DNA from 3 places in the Paenibacillus sp. 2003 genome. Region 1 is predicted to be linked to each of the others. Evidence: riboswitches for the same ligand, from Rfam matches in the RefSeq annotation. Region 1 holds a riboswitch; each other region holds the start of a gene.
The links. A riboswitch is a leader RNA that binds a small molecule or an ion and turns the genes downstream of it on or off. The one in region 1 is predicted to bind S-adenosylmethionine.
Positions count from the first base shown of each region.

Region 2: another riboswitch for S-adenosylmethionine. It lies ahead of J2X75_RS21270 (methionine ABC transporter ATP-binding protein); the one in region 1 lies ahead of mmuP (S-methylmethionine permease).
Region 3: another riboswitch for S-adenosylmethionine. It lies ahead of metA (homoserine O-acetyltransferase MetA); the one in region 1 lies ahead of mmuP (S-methylmethionine permease).

Region 1 covers NZ_JAVDTB010000009.1:39,240-45,786, reverse strand. Annotated here, with positions in the region: gene J2X75_RS25415 (ABC transporter permease) at 1-201, shown strand, start outside; gene J2X75_RS25410 (hypothetical protein) at 341-574, shown strand; gene J2X75_RS25405 (hypothetical protein) at 610-1,812, shown strand; gene J2X75_RS25400 (outer membrane protein assembly factor BamB family protein) at 1,846-3,015, shown strand; gene mmuM (homocysteine S-methyltransferase) at 3,172-4,239, opposite strand; gene mmuP (S-methylmethionine permease) at 4,217-5,629, opposite strand; SAM riboswitch class I at 5,722-5,823, opposite strand; gene J2X75_RS25385 (Ger(x)C family spore germination protein) at 5,897-6,547, opposite strand, start outside.
Region 2 covers NZ_JAVDTB010000005.1:259,463-266,009, reverse strand. Annotated here, with positions in the region: gene J2X75_RS21280 (COX15/CtaA family protein) at 1-513, shown strand, start outside; gene J2X75_RS21275 (Cthe_2314 family HEPN domain-containing protein) at 717-1,433, shown strand; SAM riboswitch class I at 1,563-1,704, shown strand; gene J2X75_RS21270 (methionine ABC transporter ATP-binding protein) at 1,831-2,865, shown strand; gene J2X75_RS21265 (methionine ABC transporter permease) at 2,866-3,525, shown strand; gene J2X75_RS21260 (MetQ/NlpA family ABC transporter substrate-binding protein) at 3,601-4,440, shown strand; gene J2X75_RS21255 (DUF2167 domain-containing protein) at 4,564-5,562, opposite strand; gene J2X75_RS21250 (SDR family oxidoreductase) at 5,736-6,515, shown strand.
Region 3 covers NZ_JAVDTB010000001.1:269,045-275,591, reverse strand. Annotated here, with positions in the region: gene J2X75_RS01465 (trans-sulfuration enzyme family protein) at 1-1,066, opposite strand, end outside; gene J2X75_RS01460 (PLP-dependent transferase) at 1,063-2,250, opposite strand; gene metA (homoserine O-acetyltransferase MetA) at 2,275-3,192, opposite strand; SAM riboswitch class I at 3,429-3,552, opposite strand; gene corA (magnesium/cobalt transporter CorA) at 4,004-4,939, shown strand; gene J2X75_RS01445 (HRDC domain-containing protein) at 5,011-6,012, opposite strand; gene J2X75_RS01440 (ROK family protein) at 6,191-6,547, opposite strand, start outside.

The sequences.
Region 1 (6,547 bases):
GTTATTGCTGGCGTGTACCTTCTTCCGTTGTTGCTTGAAAAGGTGCTCTCGGGATACGGTATCGTACAAATTCCGTTGGTTCTGAATTGGTGGGGGATTATACTTTTCTCTTGTCTGAGTATCCTTGCAGCAGCTTTTGGCTCATGGAGATCATCCAAGGTGATTCGTCAGGCATCGCCGCGCATTCTTGTCATTGAATAACATGTAGAAAACAGACACTTAAACAAAAGACAATATATTTCAACAAAACTCTAAATCTGACATAGAAATAGTCCTATATACCTAGCAACAATAGATATGATAGACTTAATGGCATACTATGGTAAAGGAGTTAATTTCTTTGTACAACAAAAATAAAACGAGTAAATTGTTGAAGTGGATCGCTTGGATTAGCATCATTCTATCCATTATTGCCGGTATCCTCGTTGGGCAAAATGAGTTCAATGGCTTTCAATGGTCTTTGGCTCTCCCAGTTATGATGAACGGCATTGTAGCAGGATTATTGTTACTAGGTGTTGCGGAGATCATACGTTTGGTGCAGGATATTAAAAATGAAACGGTAGGTCCAGATTAAGTTTGAACTCGATCTTTGTTAAGGAGCTGTTTATTTTGAAATGGTTTTGTATTCGATTTTGTTTGTTGATCAGCATCCTGAGTCTAGGATTGTTGTCAGTAGACAAACCCTCAGCGTCGGCTAAAGCCAAGACCGTGCCACAGCTTGAATGGGTCAAGCAGGTCGATTCTGGCAAATGGGGGGATGGATTTACTCCGCATTACTTCAGACTGGATTCGTCCGGCAACCTAAACATTTTGGTGAGAAAGGTAGTGAACGAGGATCTCACATACGTGGAGAATATTAATGGTGAAACCGGGGACATCCGATGGTCCAAGCCAGAATCAGATTATGGTTCAACCAGCGATGGTTACATGTATACTTTTAAACCTGCTGAAACTGATGACTATGAAAGAAGATTTGATGATATTATTACGTTCTCGGATCTGACAACCGGTAAACCGATATGGTCCTCAATAAACCCCTACTTTCATGAAGGTCAGTCCTCAAATTCCACCAAAAACGGAACAGTTTATTCTTTCACTTATCACAAACTCAAATATGTAACTCTTTATTATTATGATGAAAAGGGAAATCGAAGCAAAAAGCTTATTCTCCCCTATATGCAATACTACACAATAGAAGGCAATTTTATTTTAGGTCAACCGGGCAACAAAAGTCCGTATACTCATGTTTTTGATCTTTCTACAGGTAAGAAGCTGACGGTGCTGACCAATGAAACAACCTTGCCCTACGGGAATAGGGTTACGGACGATGGAACCCTAATAACCCGGAAATTTATCAATAACCGTGAACTTGAGTTGAGGGCATACTCGCCTACGGGAGCTTTGAAATGGAAGTATGATTTTTCTTTTAAAAAGGGGCCTCCCGAGATATTTATCATCCATGATCGTGTGCTGTATCTGGAACAAACCGCAGGCAACATCATGCTTATGAATTCGGATGGAAAATTCATTACAGGAGTTAATGAAAAGCCCTTCTACATGCAAGGTGAGCCAAATAGTCCTCTAAAAATGGCAATCGATTTACAGAGTTTTATGTATATTCAATACACCGAGCAGGGAATAGAACTCGTGATTAGAGATTCAAATAATCTGAGAGAGCTCTATCGGCTGTCACAGAACGATTGGAACGATGTAAGGTTTAATCGAGATGAATTGTTCCTTAATAAGCAAAATGAACTATTTTTCATACCTTCCGACGGGCAGACAATAAGAAAGTATCAGTTACTTCCATAATCCAGAGAACATTACATAAGGAGTCTACCAATCATGAGTTTAAAACGAATCAACTATTGGCTTATAGCTAGCCTATGCTTCTTCCTTGCAATCCCATCCGAGCCAGCTCTGGCTAAAGATCTGCTGCAATTGCAATGGGGGTATGATATTACCAACGGTGGACAGAGTGCAACAAGCTCATATTCAATGAAGAGTGTTACAGATGCCATGGGGAATGAAAGTCTGCTCGTAACTAAAGTAAACAAGAATAATGATTATTATATCGACAGTGTAGATGCCAAAACAGGGGAGCTCCTTTGGTCGATTCCAACGGACAACGAGTACACACTTTCCGATGATGGATATATGTTTATTTTTCACGATAATCAAGTGAGTGCCAAGCATATAGCCACAGGTGAAATCCGTTGGACAGCACCTTTGCCCGGCACGCAAGAAGATTTTTTGAGAAACGGGGCTGAGTTAGCCTATCCAGGAGAAAATGGAAGTTTATATGTGGTTATGCACGCTGACGATTCAAAAAGTAGTACACTCTATTATTACGATACAAAAGGAACTTTAATCCAAAAGTTCAAAGTTCCATATTTAATTGAACAGATTACAGGAAATGTGATCATCGGCAAAAAATTTAGTGATCATCCCGATTTCTACATGAGCAGCCTGACCACGGGAAAAAAAATAAAAACGATTGCTGGCGGAAAAGGGTATAACCAGATTATGAGTGTATCTGATGATACGTTGTTGCATTATAGTATTCACAAAAAAACTATGACGCTAAAAGCATACAACAGTGCGGGGAAAATCAGATGGACAAAAGAACTTCCTTATATTGATTATTCAACAGAAATTGTTGCATTGAAGGATCGTTTTTTGTTTGTGGATGCTAAAAATAAACGAATTAAATTATATTCATCTGCGGGTAAGTTAATCGCTGAGAAGGCATATCTGCCGATACCAACCACCTATAACAGCTATTGGATGCCTCTTCATATGGCAATTGATGGTACAAGTTTTATGTTTACAGCTAAAAAGAATGGCAATGAAGAACTTGTTATTATGGACACAAGCAATCTGAAGGTTTTGTTCACCTACAAGAAAGGCGAATTTGATCTTGAAAAGGAATTTCTATTTTTAAATAACACAACGGGTCTGTACATCCTAAGCGACGAAGGTCGGACTTTAGTTAGCACTCAGTTAATTAAATAGCTTAATCAGAAGTATCAGAAGAGGAAAGTTCTCATGTTGATGTTAACGCTAAATCACCATGAAGAAGCCCCCACCAATCCAGTAATGGATCGTGAGGGCTTCTTCATATTTGGTTGTATCTCTAGCTTTTCGGGGTACAACTCTACATCAAGTCTTTTAATTCCGCCACTTCTTCGCAAGTTCGCCAATCTGATGTGGCGTAGTTCGGCAGCAGCCACCAATAATTTTTGCGCCCGCAGCAACCCACTGTTCCGAAGCATCACTCATACTGCCACATATACCCTGTCCACTCCACGTCTTCGTTGCTGCATCGTATACTTCTCCCGAGTTCGGATACACAATAACAGGTTTATAGCTGGTACGGCTCAAAATACCCACTGCTTCCGTCACCACTTCCATCGGAGCACAGTTCAGGCCAATCGCCGCAACCTGCGGCTCGGAGCCAAACGTCTGTGCACATACCTCAAGCAGTGTGCCTTCGCTGATGCTTGTCCCGTCCTTTAAAGAAAAAGATAACCAGGCATACGCATGAGGAAACTCCTTCAGTAAATCAACCAGCACCTGTGCTTCCTGCAAGGAAGGAATCGTCTCAAACGCCAGAATATCAGCACCCGCTTCAATCAGCGCCGCCATACGCGGACGGTGAAATGCGGCAAGCGTCTCATCCGACACGCCGTAATGACCGACATACTCTGAACCGTCCGCCAGATAAGCGCCGTACGGACCAACGGACCCGGCAATAATTGGACGTGGACGAAGACAATTTCCTTCGCGATCCCCTGTACGATCTGTTATATACTCCTCATTCTCCACCGTCTCAGCACGTACCGAAGAAGCTTCTACAAGCTGACTTGTCGAGCTTTCTCTCCCTACTAGTCTACTCTGCACTTCTGCCCACACGTCATCTCTCGCCTGTGCAGCCAGTTCCACCGTCTTGCGGATCAGCTCCAGTGCTTCCTGTTCATCGATCCCTCTCTTGCGGAAACCATCCACCGTCGCCTGATAACTGGATGTAATCGCACAGTCGGCTCCTGCTCGAAAATAATCTGCATGGACCTGAACGATAACATCCGGATTCTCAAGTAACACACGAGCAGACCATAGTGGATCATCGAGATCACATCCATGCTGTTCGAGTTCCGTTGCCAGCGCTCCATCCAGAATCATGACCGGATGTTCACGCAGGATCCGTTCTAAGGGGTTAGTCTGTTGTGCTTGCGTCATGTACTTGTCCTCTTTTCTTATTCACACGTTCTGTCAGATAATAAGCAGCGTAACACACTGCAATAAACGGAACCCCACAATACAGCGCAATTCGCTGTGTCGGGTCAAAGGCAATACCTATGCATGAAGCCAGGCATAATATAAATGAAACAATTGGTACCACCGGATACAGTGGTGTACGGTAGACCAGATCTTTGACGGCATGTCCTTCCCGGATATATTGTCTGCGGAACATGTATTGGGAGGCACTGATACTCATCCATACCGCAACGACAGCCAGACCTGAAATGGAAACCAGTGTAATATACACGGTACCTGGCGCAATGATGCTGGACAGCAAGGCCAACGCACCACCCACCATACTAATCAGAAGTGCATTCAGCGGTACCCCGCTTTTGGTCAATTTGGCAAACCACGGAGAGATCGTTTTTTTGTCAGCCAGAGACCAGAGCATCCGTGAAGATGCATATAGGCCCGAATTGGCAGCAGAGAGAATCGCCGTCAGAATAACAAAGTTCATAATGTCTGCTGCATAGGGTACACCCACCCGCTCCATTACCGCTACAAACGGACTTTCCAGTACACTGGCATCCGACATGGGCAACAAGGCCGACAAGATAATAATCGTTCCGATGAAGAAAATAACCAAACGCCACAGCGTTGTATGAATAGCTTTCGGTATCGTCTTTTCCGGGTTCTCCGTCTCACCGGCGGCAATGCCGATTAACTCGGTGCCTGAGAAGGCAAAGTTTACAGCAAGCATGGTCATCAATATGGCTGTAGCCCCATGAGGGAACCACCCGGATGCGGTAATATTCGATAGAAATGGAGCCGGTTCAGAATCCGCCATGGGAATGAACCCAAACATGGCTGCGCCACCGATAATAATGAAGATTACGATAGTCACTACTTTTACAGATGAGAACCAGAACTCGGATTCCGCAAATAATTTCACCGTTAATGCATTAAACAGAAAGATCATCAGTGCAAAGAGCGCACTCCATATCCATACGTTCACCGATGGGAACCAGCGCTGCATCAGCAATCCAGCGGCTGTGAATTCGGAGCCAAGCGCAACAGTCCAGGTTAACCAGTATAACCAAGCCACCGTGTAGCCTGTTGCCGGTCCGATATATTTGGTTGCATAACTATGAAATGCTCCCGTCTCTGGCATATGAACAGACAGTTCACCAAGACAGAGCATCACCAGATATACAACGATGGCTCCGATTAGATAGGACAGAATGGTTCCCAGTGGTCCCGCCTGCTGAATGGTGTAACCTGAGCTGAGGAATAGTCCCGTTCCAATGACTCCTCCGAGAGAGAGCATGACCACATGCCGTGCCTGCATTTTCCGCTGAAAATGCCCTTTGTCGTTGTTGTTTTCCATACCTGTTGCTCCCCTACTTCTTCATCCAGAAAAAACAAAAAAGACCCACTCTGCCTAAAGAGTGCGCCGTTACTGACAAATAAAAACAAACGCTCCTATCTATCAGGCTTTCACCCGCTGGAATTAGCACAGTATCCTTCAGATCTGTTGCTGAGGTTTCTAAGGGCCAGTCCCTCCACCTCTCTGGATAAGAAAATGATTTTTTACTAATATAGCGATCTATCATGAATGTGTCAACATTTAAATCATAAATGATAAAACACATCGCTATTCGGTGGAAGAGCCCGGATTGGTAATGGTAATCTTCACATCGTACGTGATTGGCACGGTACTAAAAATGTTGTCCCAATCATCTTTGACTTTCTTCCATGTTTTGGGTTCTTTAATACGCAAGCTGTCCCGAAAATCCGCAACATCAACTTTGTAAGTATGCTGTAGCTTGTATAACACCTGACGAATCTGTTGTTCCGCCAGATCTGAGAATTCTTTTTCCAGTTCCCTGCGATAAGCCCCTTTTTCCTCTCGTTCGGGAGCACGCCAATCCTCCATTAACCAGCCTTCGGATTCGGTCTTTACATGGAATGAAATATCATTGCCAACAACCTTGGGAATTATTTTTGTTTTCTTCTTTTTCATTTCATATACAACAGTAAATCCCTCTTTGTTGTAAGTCTTCAAGACGCCTCCTTTTTCTTTAGGCTTGATCCACGATAAACCTTCCAGATCCGTTTGACTCAGTTCTCCAATAAACTTAGTTGTTTTCCCATCGAATATGCTGCCACCTGAGAACTTGCCCTCTCCATTGGAGTACAGTACATTCTGGAGCAAGAAACTGGAACCAGATTGCATTTGGGCATCTAATTTGGAGAGCAAAACAGGGTCCAGGATTTTGTTGGACAAGTACGAATTACCGGTAAT
Region 2 (6,547 bases), on a different contig from region 1:
AGGCAAGAGGCCAAAGATGGCGGATTGGAGCGACTGAATAAATACCCTCGAGTTAGTAAAAAATTCAGGAATCTGGTCTGGTTCTCCACCATTTACACATATCTCGTGGTATACACGGGTGCATTTGTGAGTCACACGGATTCTGCCGGCGGATGTTGGGGATTTCCGCTCTGTAACGGTCAGATTATTCCTGAGCTTTCGGGTGGGGTTGCAGTTGCCTTTGCTCACCGTGCAGCTGCTGCGTCGCTCGTGATTGTTATTGCGATCCTGGGTCACTTCGCTTACCGTAATAATCCGGACAACAAGGAAATGCGTACTCTGGGTGTGGTATCCGTTGTTCTTATTCTGATGCAAGTAGTCATTGGTATTTTCATGATGGTGACAATGAACCGTCCGGAAGTATACATGTTTGTAGCTCTAGCTCATATGCTGGATATCGCCATATTATTCGGAGTTTTAACGTATATGAGTTTCCTGGTGTACAAGCTGCATCGCCCGGTTAATCGGTTCTAAGATATAGATCCATTCTTTTTCCAAAGGTACTTGGGCTAAATATGAAAGTCCACCATCCAGTGATGTACATCATTGGATGGTGGACTTTGTTTGATGTCAGGGGGATCAGGGCAACCTATGGCAAGCAGCAATTACACGGAATGGATGATGTTTTACGTTTAATGTGATGAATTTTTGTTGATTTGGAAAAGAGGAGGTTAGATATGCTGCGAACGTTGTTGGGGGAAAAGCCACGTATAAACGAAGGTAAATTGAAGGCAGCGATGGACGCAATGGCGCATACGCTTGAGTTATTTCAACGACAAATGCATGTGGACCATGATCCCACGCATGACTATCGGAAACTGTATGTGTGGACTCAGGGACTCATCTCCTCACTGGATGAACTGGAGCAAAGCTGTTTCGCTGCTGCTCATTTTCGCAATAAGGTCGTTGCAGGCTCAACGGATGATATGACGGCGACTGAAAAAGCCGAGTATGCACGGTATGTGTATTTCTACAAAGATGGCTTTATCCGCTGCTTTGCCATCCTGGATAAAGTGGGCACGGTATTAAATGAAATATTCCAGTTGAATACTTCAAATACCAAAGCGCATTTTTCTTATTTTACAGTGTTAAGGCAGTTCGATTATGCGAGGGAGCACCATGATCTTGCGTTGCAATTAATACAGATCAAGGACTCTTATCGTGAGCCGATGAGCAAGCTGCGCAAACGACGTAATATGGAAATTCACTACATGAACTCAGAAATGCATGATGACCTGTGGCAGTTACACCAGACCTTGCAAGGTAAAGTGAAATTGGAGGATTTGAATCAGCATGTGCAGGAAATGCGTCAGGGCGTGGATATGGTCTGTGAAACGTTAACAGCCTCTTATCGTTATATCAACAGAATATGGAAAAGAAATAATTCCCTTTGACAAATCGGAATACTTGGAATATACTGAATTTCAATCGAATGTTACACGGATATAATTGATATTTCGGAAGTTACGTTCACATTATAAAGCATAAACTACATGAACTTATAAAATCCTACAACAACATATTTCTTATCGAGAGCGGCGGAGGGACAGGCCCGATGAAGCCCGGCAACCGATTTGTAACGACATGATACATGTATCATTCGTTATAGATGTTAGGTGCTAATTCCTACAAAATGGTGCAAGACACGATTTTGGCAGATGAGAAGGTATATTCTTTCACGTGAAGAGCCCTCTTTGTATCTGCAAAGGGCTCTTTTTTTGTACTTTAAGGGGAGTTTTCCTTTAGATCGGGTAAAGATACATGTAGGTGGTTGGAAAGGGGCAAGTGCGATTGATTGAATTAAAAGGTTTAACGAAAATGTACGGCAAAGGGGCAAAATCTACAACAGCTTTATCCGAGCTGAATTTGAGCATCCAAAAGGGCGAAATCTACGGCGTGATTGGCCATTCTGGAGCGGGCAAAAGTACATTGATTCGCTGCATTAATTTGCTGGAACGGCCTACGGAGGGTGAAGTATGGGTTGATGGGATCAACCTGACTGAACTGAGCAAAACCGAACTGCAGCAACAGAGACGCAAGATCGGGATGATTTTTCAACACTTTAATCTGTTATCTTCGGCAACGGTATATGATAATGTGGCTTTTCCACTAAAGCTTGTGAATACACCCAAGGATGCCATTGATCGGAAAGTGAAGGAAATGCTTAATCTCGTTGGTCTGGAGAACCATAGCAACAAATATCCAGCTCAATTATCAGGTGGACAGAAACAACGTGTGGGGATTGCGAGAGCACTTGCGAGTGATCCGAATGTACTTCTCTGCGATGAGGCTACTTCAGCACTTGATCCACAGACGACAAATTCAATCCTGAAGTTATTGCTCGACATTAACGAAAAGTACAACCTTACGATTGTGCTGATTACACATGAGATGCATGTCATCCAGAACATCTGTGATAAGGTGGCTGTCATTCATCAAGGTGGTATTGTGGAACAGGGACCTGTAACCGAGGTGTTCCTGAAGCCGCAGCATGCGATTACACGAGACTTCATGATGCGTGACCATGAAGCTGGACTGGCTCTGGAAGAGACCGCTCTGGCGAATGCAGGCATTGAATTGCAGGCAGGTGTTGCTTCGAAACTTGTGAAGATATCCTTTCTGGGGAACAAAACATATGAAGCGATTTTGTCCAGAACGGTTCGTAAGACGGGTGTGGATTTTGCCATCCTGCAAGGAACGATCTCTACGATCAAACAGGTTCCGTATGGACAACTGACCGTTCGGTTCGAAGGTGATTCCAATGCGATTGATCGGACGATATCCGAATTGACCGCTGAGGGACTTGATGTGGAGGTGCTTCGTTAGATGGATTTTTCAACAGTTCGTTGGGAAGAGGTTGGTAAAGCTTCCATAGAGACACTGCAGATTTTGGGTGTATCAGGCCTGTTCACCGTTATCTTGGGTTTACCGCTCGGAGTTCTGCTGTTCATGACAGCCCGATCTGCTTCAATGAAGTCACGGACAGTCTACACTATACTATCCCTGATTGTTAATATTTTGCGCTCGGTCCCATTTATCATATTGATTGTTGCTCTTATTCCATTCACTCGTATACTTGTCGGTACAGCTACGGGGGTTCTTGGCGTCATACCTCCTTTGGTTATTTCAGCAGCTCCTTATTTTGCTCGATTGGTGGAGACAACGTTGCGAGAAGTTGACCGGGGGGTAATTGAAGCAGCACAGTCGATGGGTGCATCGACCGGACAGATTGTAAGACGGGTGTTGTTGCCTGAGGCACTGCCTGGCCTGCTCGCTGGGATAACGATCACCATCGTTACGCTAGTCTCCTATACGGCGATGGCGGGCATGGTTGGTGGTGGAGGTCTGGGAACACTGGCTATTAACTACGGATATTTCCGTTATCAAAATGAAATCATGATTATATCCGTGGTGTCGATGATTATTCTCGTGCAAATTCTCCAGATGGCTGGAGATCGCTTGGTTACATTTTTCACCAGGAAATAACACATAGATAACATGATGGATATGCATTCATGCGGACGCCACATGAAAAAAATGATTAGAGAAGGGGTTTTACACATGAAAAAATGGTCTTTTGCTCTACTTAGTCTTATGTTAATTGCGGTTCTCGCAGCTTGCGGAAACAATAAGGACGCTGATAGCGGCGCAGATAATTCAGCAGGTGCACCACGTACGGTTGAATTGAAAGTTGGAGCTTCACCTACACCACATGCAGAGATTCTGGAAAGCATCAAGCCTGAACTGGAAGCACAAGGTATTCGTTTGCAAGTCGTTACGTTCAATGACTATGTACAACCCAACCAGCAACTTGCTGATAAAAAATTGGATGCAAACTTCTTCCAGCACCAACCTTATCTGGATACAGAGAATAAAGAACGTGGATTCAACCTCGTTTCTGTAACACCTGTTCATGTTGAACCTTTTGGTGGATACTCCAAAAAGATTAAGTCTTTGGATGAATTGGCTGACGGCGCAAAAGTAGCAATTCCAAATGACCCATCCAATGGTGGACGTGCTCTGTTGTTGCTCGCGAAGGAAAGTATCATTACGCTGAAAGACAACACAAATATTACATCTACGATTCAAGATATCACAGCCAATCCGAAGAACCTGGATATCATCGAGCTGGATGCAGCTATGATGCCTCGTCAATTGGATGAAGCGGATCTGGTATTCATCAACGCTAACTATGCGCTTGAAGCAAACCTGAATCCAGCGAATGATGCTTTGTTGATCGAAGATCTGCAAGGTAACCCATACGCGAACATCCTCGTTTCCCGTGAGGACAACAAGGATGCAGATGCAATTCAGAAACTGGCTGCTGCCTTGCACTCCGAAGAAGTGAAAGCATTCATCAAAGAACGTTATAAAGGTGCAGTTGAACCTGCAACTGAATAATTCACGATATGTATGATATGATGTGAAGCTATTAAGAATAAGCCGTATATCTCTTCTGAAGAGATATACGGCTTATTTTATGTTTCTTAATCTGAGCTGACGTGGGGATTAATAAGGGAAGGGTTAGGGCTTATCTTGTTTCTCCGCGTTGGATGGATGCCCAGATTGGCGGTAGTATGATAATTCATTCTGATCAGCATACTGCTGCTCATCTGCTTCTTGCAGGTACGTTCTCTCGGAGGGAGAGAGTGTTTCTTCTTCTCCATGTGAGCTTTTGATCTTGTATCTGATCCAACCGATTAACCCAAGGACGACAATCAGGATCAAGGCCCATCCTTTTTTGAGCAAAAGAAGAGCACTGAATTTCTGGGAAGCCGTATACCCGATCCCGCCCATCAGAAGACTGTTGAGCCCTATAGTGGATGTTTTGTCAGTCGAAGCATTGTACTCCTCGTAGGTATATCCTGCATTGATGCTAAGTCGATTAAGGACAGTTTCCTCGAATGCCTGGCGGCTCTGTTGAAAGTTAGCCGTATCTGTAACCAGAATGGCTGTGATGTACCCTTCGCGTGTCAGGAGTTTTACATTGTAATTGACCATGGCTTGCTGATCAGCATTCTTAAAACCAAGGGAGTAGACTAACTGATGTTTGGTACTGTCATATGCCGGTTCGATTTCCCACCCCGTTATGTACGTTCTGTATTCAGGATCAAGTTCTCTGTTATCTTCTTCTGTGCCTCGGATATAACTGCTTAACAGTTCTTCGGCACTCAAATTTTGATCGTCATCATGGATATGACCTGTTTTCACGTATTCAAACACAACATACCACGAGCCGAATTCACTATTGCTGGCTAGGCTTCCGATTTCATTCCCGTTAGGCTTCCCATCACTGTTAAGTATCGAGCGTTGGGTATTGGCCTTATCCAGATAGGAATGGCTTTCAGGGACTTCCAGGGTGGCCTTACCGTCCAGAGAGACAGATGCAGGTCCAGTAATCCAATCGTACTCATCAGGCGCTTGCTCGCTCTCACTTGCCGCTGATACCTGTAAGGCACTAGAAACTGTTAATAAACTCAACATTAAAAGCGTAAGAAATGATATCCATCTTTTGTTCTTCATATTCATGTAGAAGTCCTTTCGAGTTATATCCTCGACAGTACCATAGGTGTTTGATTTCAATCAAGATATATTTGGAATTTAAGGTGGATAATCCCTTGTGGATAAGCGAGTTGTAGGAGGACGATAAATCTTTTATACTGGATAGTGACTGCTCTTTGAAGAGGGGGATGAACGTGAAGGGAAAGGTTGCCCTCATAACGGGAAGTGCCAAAGGTCTTGGTAAAATGACGGCCCTCAGTCTGGCAGATCAGGGGTGTCATATTGCCCTCAACTATGTACACAGCAGAACAGAAGCTGAGGCTTTAAAGGCTCAGATTATAGCCAAGGGTGTGCGGTGCATTGCCATCCAGGCTGATATATCCAAGGTGGAAGATATCTCTTCATTGGTTGAGCAGGTGGAAGGCAACCTGGGCAGCATTGATATTTTGGTGAATAACGCAGGTCCATTTGTCCGTGAACGACGATTATTTGCGGATTATTCTGAAGCTGAGGTCCAGATGCTTGTGCAGGGAAATCTGTTGGGACCGATGTTACTGGATCAGCGTGTATTGCCAGAGATGAGACGCAAGCAATGGGGGCGCATTATCCATTTTGGCTTCAGTCATGCTGGAGAAGCGAGATCTTGGCCTCATCGCGCCGTATATGCAGCTGCCAAGGTGGGTCTGGTATCTTTTACAAAGACACTCGCGGTTGAAGAAGCCCCGTATGGAATTACGGTTAACATGGTATGTCCAGGTGACATTCGTGGTGCGAACAAAGAGAAAACGATTGATGAAATGGCAGGCATCACCGACGAGGAAACGCCAAGAGGGCGACCAGGCAGCGGTGAAGATATTGCACGAGTGATTACGTATCTGTGCCTTGATCATTCCGATTTTATAACAGGTAACATTATGGATGTATCTGGAGGACTTGATCCGATTCGTCCAACCATACAGCGCGAGGATACTTAAAAGGTGAATTGAAGGATTGTACGTGGAAACGG
Region 3 (6,547 bases), on a different contig from region 1:
CCTCAGCCGGCATTGCCGCATGAGACATCATAGCTGGGTAGGACAGAATACTCTCCACAGCTCCCAAGCTTACAGCAACAATAGGTAGCTTCACCCGGTTAAGAACTGCTTTTGCGCGATCACCTGAACCGACGTCAAATGAAACGACAGCTCCATATCCTGTGGACTGGCGCTCATGTGCCTCACGGCCCGGATGATCCTCCAATCCAGGATAAAAGACAGCGGTAATATCACTGCGCTCATTAAGCCATGCCGCCAGTTTGGCTGTGCTCCGTTCACTATGAGCCATGCGAGCCCCCAAGGTTTTCATCCCGCGCATCAGAAGCCAGGATTCTTGTGCCCCGAGTACAGTTCCAAGTCCATTTTGCAACTGTTTCAGTTGTACGCCAAGTGATTCCGTGCGAGCAACAGCTAACCCAGCCAGTACATCACTGTGACCTCCGAGAAACTTCGTAGCACTATGTACGACGATGTCCACACCAAGCTCAATTGGACGCTGATAGTAAGGTGTCATAAAAGTGTTATCCAGTATCGTGATCAGGTCATGTTCCTTCGACCAGTCAGTTACGGCAGCGATATCCGTAATTCGCAGTGTAGGGTTGGACGGTGTTTCCATATAAACTGCTTTGGTGTTTGGCTTGAGTGCCGCTTTTACTTCATCTATATTGGTCATGTCTACAAAGGTCGTCTCGATCTGCATGCGGCTTAATATGGAAGTAAGCAAACGATACGTACCTCCATATACGTCTTCCGTTACAATCATGTGGTCTCCTGCGGAGAACATCATGAACACGCTTGAAATCGCAGCCATCCCCGAAGAATAGGCAAAACCTCGTGCGCCGCCCTCCAGCAGTGTGATGTAATCTTCCAGAGCCTGGCGTGTCGGATTACCCGAACGACTGTAATCATGTTGAGGCGGATTGAAGATATCAAAATGATGGAATGTTGATGCTTGATAGATCGGTACACTGGAGGCTCCGGTCGTTTTGTCAATCTCATCGCCAAAATGGAGCAATTTGGTATCAAATTTCAACTCGGAATTGGGCTTGTTGTTGGACTCACTCATGAGTGCACGCCTCCTTCCACTTCCTGTTGTGCAACTGTCAGAGCATTGCCGAGATCTGCAATCAGATCATCCGCATGTTCAATGCCTACGGAGAACCGGAGCAAACGGTCATCCACACCTACGGCGTCACGAATTTCAAGCGGAATATCCGCATGAGTCTGTACTGCCGGATAAGTCATGAGTGATTCGACTCCGCCGAGACTTTCGGCAAAAGCAATGAGTTTGATATGACGCAGCAACGGTTCAACATAACGTGCATCCTTCACTTTGAAAGAGAAGATACCTGTGTTACCGGTGGATTGTTTATTCTGTATTTCATACCCCGGATGATCGGATAGGCCTGGATGATACACTTCAACCACCGCTGGGTGCTCAAGCAAGTATTTAGCAATAGTAAGTGCATTGTGCTCATGACGCTCCATGCGAAGAGCCAGCGTTTTCATACCTTTCATCAACTGGTAGGAGTCACTTGGAGACAATACCGCTCCAATGGAATTATGCAAGAACGCCATCTCTGCAGATAACGCCTCACCTTTGGTAATAATTAGTCCAGCGAGCACATCATTGTGTCCACCCAGATATTTGGTAGCGCTATGAATGATGATATCGGCACCCAGTTCAATCGGACGTTGGAAAAATGGAGTCAACAACGTGTTGTCAACAATGGTCAACAGGTTGTAACTTTTCGCCCAGGAAGCAACGGCTTCCACATCTGTGATCATCATCAGTGGATTGGTTGGTGTCTCAATAAATACAGCTTTTGTATTCGGCTGACGAACCTTCTCCAGTGCTGCAAGGTCATTCGTGTCCACATAACTTGCAGTTACGCCGAAACGGGACAGGATACGTTCCAGCAGACGATAGGTTCCACCATACAGATCCAGCGATACAATCAGATGATCCCCTTGACCAAACATGGCAAAAATCGTTTGCAGCGCGGCCATTCCCGAGCTACAGGCAAACCCTGCATCACCGGACTCCAGCGCTGCGGCGGCTTCTTCCAATACTTTACGGGTTGGATTAGTCGTACGGATATAATCAAACCCCGTGCTTTGTCCAAGCTTCGGGTGGCGAAACGCAGTGGATTGATAGATCGGAAAGTTAATGGCGCCTGTTACCGGTTCATTGATGGACCCAATTTGTGCTAAGCGGCTTTCGATTTTCAACTTGTTGTTGTCTTCCATTGCTGCATCCTCCTGTAATCTCGATTAGATTTGCGGGCCAATATCGTAAGGTGTTTCTTGATACACATAGTAATTGAGCCAGTTAGAGAATAATAAGTTGGCATGAGCGCGCCAAGTAGCCGGTGGCACACGGGAAGGGTCGTCATTCGGATAATAATGTCTAGGCAATGCGATATCCAACCCTTTGGCTGCATCCCGGTCATACTCCCACTTTAATGAGAACGGGTCATACTCGGCATGTCCTGTGGCAAAAATCTGTTTGCCGTCTTTGGTAGCAACCAGGAAGATCCCCGCTTCCTCGGATTCAGCCAAAATCTCTAAATTCTCATTCTTTTCAATATCTTCGCGTCTCACTTCCGTATGACGGGAATGTGGAACGTTGAATACTTCATCGAATCCACGCAACAACGGAACATGTGGTTTATTAATGGTATGTGGGAAAACGCCAAAACACTTTTCATCAAGTGCAACCTTGGGTACGTCAAAATGATGGTATAAACCTGCCTGGGAAGCCCAACATATGTGGAGGGTTGAAGTCACATTGGTTTTGGTCCATTCGAAGATCTCCTGGATTTCATTCCAATAGTTCACGTCTTCGAAATCCATCTGTTCCACCGGGGCACCCGTAATAATCATTCCATCGAAACGGCGGTGCTCAATCTCATCGAAGGTTTTATAGAACAAATCCAAATACTCTTGAGACGTATTCTTTGACGTATGGGATTTGGGATGTACGAGAACGACATCCACCTGAATAGGCGTGTTTCCCACCAGACGAAGCAATTGTGTTTCGGTCGTTTCCTTTGTGGGCATCAGGTTTAATATAGCGATACGGAGTGGACGAATATCCTGCTGATATGCAGAAGTTTCATCCATGACGAAGATATTCTCTCCTTCAAGTACTTCTTTTGCTGGTAGAGTATCGGGTATTTTGATTGGCATAGTAAGTCTAACTCCTCCTTGTGCATAGATAGATGCAGCCACCCTTGGCTTGATGTCTTCACATCAATACAGTTATAGACTGCCTCGAGCTTGTAAAAACATTGAATTGCTCTTTCATTCAACGTTACAAACAACCTCAAGTTCCTTAGCGAAAATCACTGCTGAGAAGTCGGGGCATATGACAAAGACCTTCCTCGGATTTCGAGAAAGGTCATATGTAAAATAGATATGCGCCTCTCTCATCTCTCAGTTACAACAGTGCCACTTGACACTTAGTCGCTGCAAGAATTAGCACCGTGCGGTATACCGCCGGTTGCCGGGTTTCATCGGGCCAGTCCCTCCACCTACTCTTGATAAGATTTCGCTGTATTAGATTGTAATTTAATATGGTTCACCGTCTACTTTATTACATTAATGCCCTCACGTCAAGATGCAGTTCGATGTCTGCTTCCCAGATCGGAACCGTTCATCATCCGTTGTCATACACTGCCTCAGGGCGCGAAATAGACACATTTTTGCGCTTGAAAGCACCTTGTACCAGCGGTATACTAAACAAGGTGTTATAAACCCTTATGTGAGAGGTGACATATTAAATGGATGGCGACCCGAGGCCTGACTGGCAGCCGAATTCCGACAAACTGCATAGAGAATTGACATCAGCATGCCGGCAGCGGGACGTGACTTCCGTTTGATTATATAGTGTACGCAGCCCTGATCTCCAGGCTCCGCTGCCGACCGGCTGATTTGTTCTTTTTGCGCCCATAATGATAATATCCGCCAAGTTGGCGGGTGCAGAAGGAGTAGATTAACGATGAAAATCCGGTTGGTAAACAACGGTGTATTTATTCCGGTGGACGACATTCAGCAGGCGCTGACTCCACCAGCGGAAGGATTTTACTGGATTGATGCAGACGTAGACGATTTGGCGGTACTTCAGCCGCTGTTCTTGATGCATGATCTGGCTGTGGAAGACTGTCTTAGTGACGAAGAACAACGTCCGAAGATTGAAATTTATGAGAACCATTATTTTATTGTGATTAATAGCATCCGTTTCGATGATGAAGAGATATTTCTACGTGCGGTGAACTTATTCCTCGGCAGACATTTCATTATTAGTGTTACCAAGCAAAAGGTCAGCGAATTGCGCACACTGAAACCAATCCTGTGGGAACAGGAAATCAGTACACCGGATCGTCTGCTGTATTTGCTGGTTGACTTGATTGTTGATAATTATTTCACCGTAGGTGACCGAATTGAAGCACGGATCGAGAAGCTTGAGGAAGACATTCTGATGCACACCAAAAAGTCACATCTGAATGAAATTATCGGGCTACGCAGTGAGATTCTGTGGCTGAAAAAAGTGCTCGGACCTCAGAAAGAGGTCATTAACACCTTGAACAAAAAAGATCTGCGTCTCATTGATGATCAACTGCAAAAGTATTTCAGTGACATCTATGAGAATGCTGTAAAAATATCTGAAACCTTTGAGACTTATCGCGACCTGATGGGCAACTTGCGAGAAGCCTACCAATCCAGTATTGCGAACCGGGCGAATGAGATCATGCGTGTATTTACCGCCATTACCACGGTCTTCATGCCGCTGACGGTCATTACCGGTATATACGGCATGAACTTTACGAATATGCCAGAGCTTAACTGGAAATACAGCTATTTTGTTGTGATTGGCCTGATGGTTACACTGGGCCTGAGCATGTTCTTCATTTTCCGCAAGAAAGACTGGGTATGAACTCGTATGAAATAACAAAGACGAAGCGCTCCTCCGGGAGAAAACGCCTCGTCTTTTTTCATTTCTGATCATTAACCAACATTCTTCTCTGTCTCTGTGTGCCGACGAAAGCGGATTCGAATCATGCGCAGTCTTTCATAGACCTGCTCCAGACTTCCTCCATCGGGTTTCTCTCCTCCATACACCTTATGTAATACTGGCTTCAGGAACGTATCTCCCAGCTCCTCATACGCACTCCATACGGCCTCTTGTTCGTTCTCTGGCATCACTGCCAGCTCCACATCAAGAAGACAATCGGTGTCATAACCTTCGTGATCCAGTGCCTCTAACAGCTCAACCAACTCACGTCGGGATAATCCGGATCGATTAACAATCTCCTCTAACGTATACCCTTCCTTCATGCCTTCAAGCACCTGCTTACGCGTGGTGAACTTATCAAGTTCCTGCTTATACTTCTGCTCTCTCTGCTTGTATAACCAACTCTCATACTCTTCTTCCTTCAGCGCCGTGTATACCCAGTCCAGCGGGAATGTCGTTGAACGCTCCAACCCGTTTGTAATCTCCATCCATTCCGTACCATACTCAGTTGCTTTGCTCTCTCCTACGCCCGGCAGTTGCATCAGTTCATCCAGCGATTGCGGAACAAAGGCACTGATCAAACGCAGCAAACGATTTGTTGCAATAAAATACGGTGCCTTCCGGTCAGACACAGCTCTCTTCCTGCGCCATGTGCACAGATCCGTATATAATTGCTCATTGCCGTATAACTCACTGTAACAATGGAGCCGCTGTCCACCATAACTGCGTGACTTCAGATCATCATTCTCATGAAATAACCCCTGCAACTGCGGTCGGTACCCCTCACTCATCTGTATGGCAAGCTGATGACGGTAAATATGAAGCAGCTCCTCCCAAGAAGTCCCTTCATACCAGATGCTGTCCTCACGCTCTCCTTCCTCGTAGCGACTCCATCCCAGCTGCCAACTATCTTCCTCTTCCCCAATCCATAACTGTGCATACTCTGCATTCTGATCTGACATTCTGGACAATCTGTTCATGAAAATGACTTCCATTTTCGTTCCCTCCCTTTGAATATTCAGCTTATACGAGTTAGAGATACTACCTATAGGCAGCACAAAAAAAAACACCCCTCCTGCAAAATCCATGCAAGAGAGGTGCTTCCTCATTAACCGTACTATGCTGTTGCCCATATCATACCACAATGGTAAAATTCGTCAATCCCTTAATGACCTACTTATTCAATGCCAACTTGGCAAGCGCCAGCGAACCACACAGCCCTGCATTGTCGCCAAGTCCTGGTGAAACAACATACTGGTCAATGTCGGATTGAAGTGCCGGATGCTGAACGTATCCAGCCAGCAACTCCTGCAGTTTGCTACGCACCATCGGGAACAGGTGCTCCTGCTTCATTACTCCGCCACCCATGACGATTTTCTGCGGAGAAAGAATGAGAACATAATTCATCAGTGCATGTGCCAGGTAATGTGCTTCGATCTCCCAAGCTTTATGATCTGCAGGCAGTTCATAAGCCGGTTGCTCCCAACGTTTGTTAATGGCCGGTCCTGCTGCAAGGCCTTCGAGGCAGTC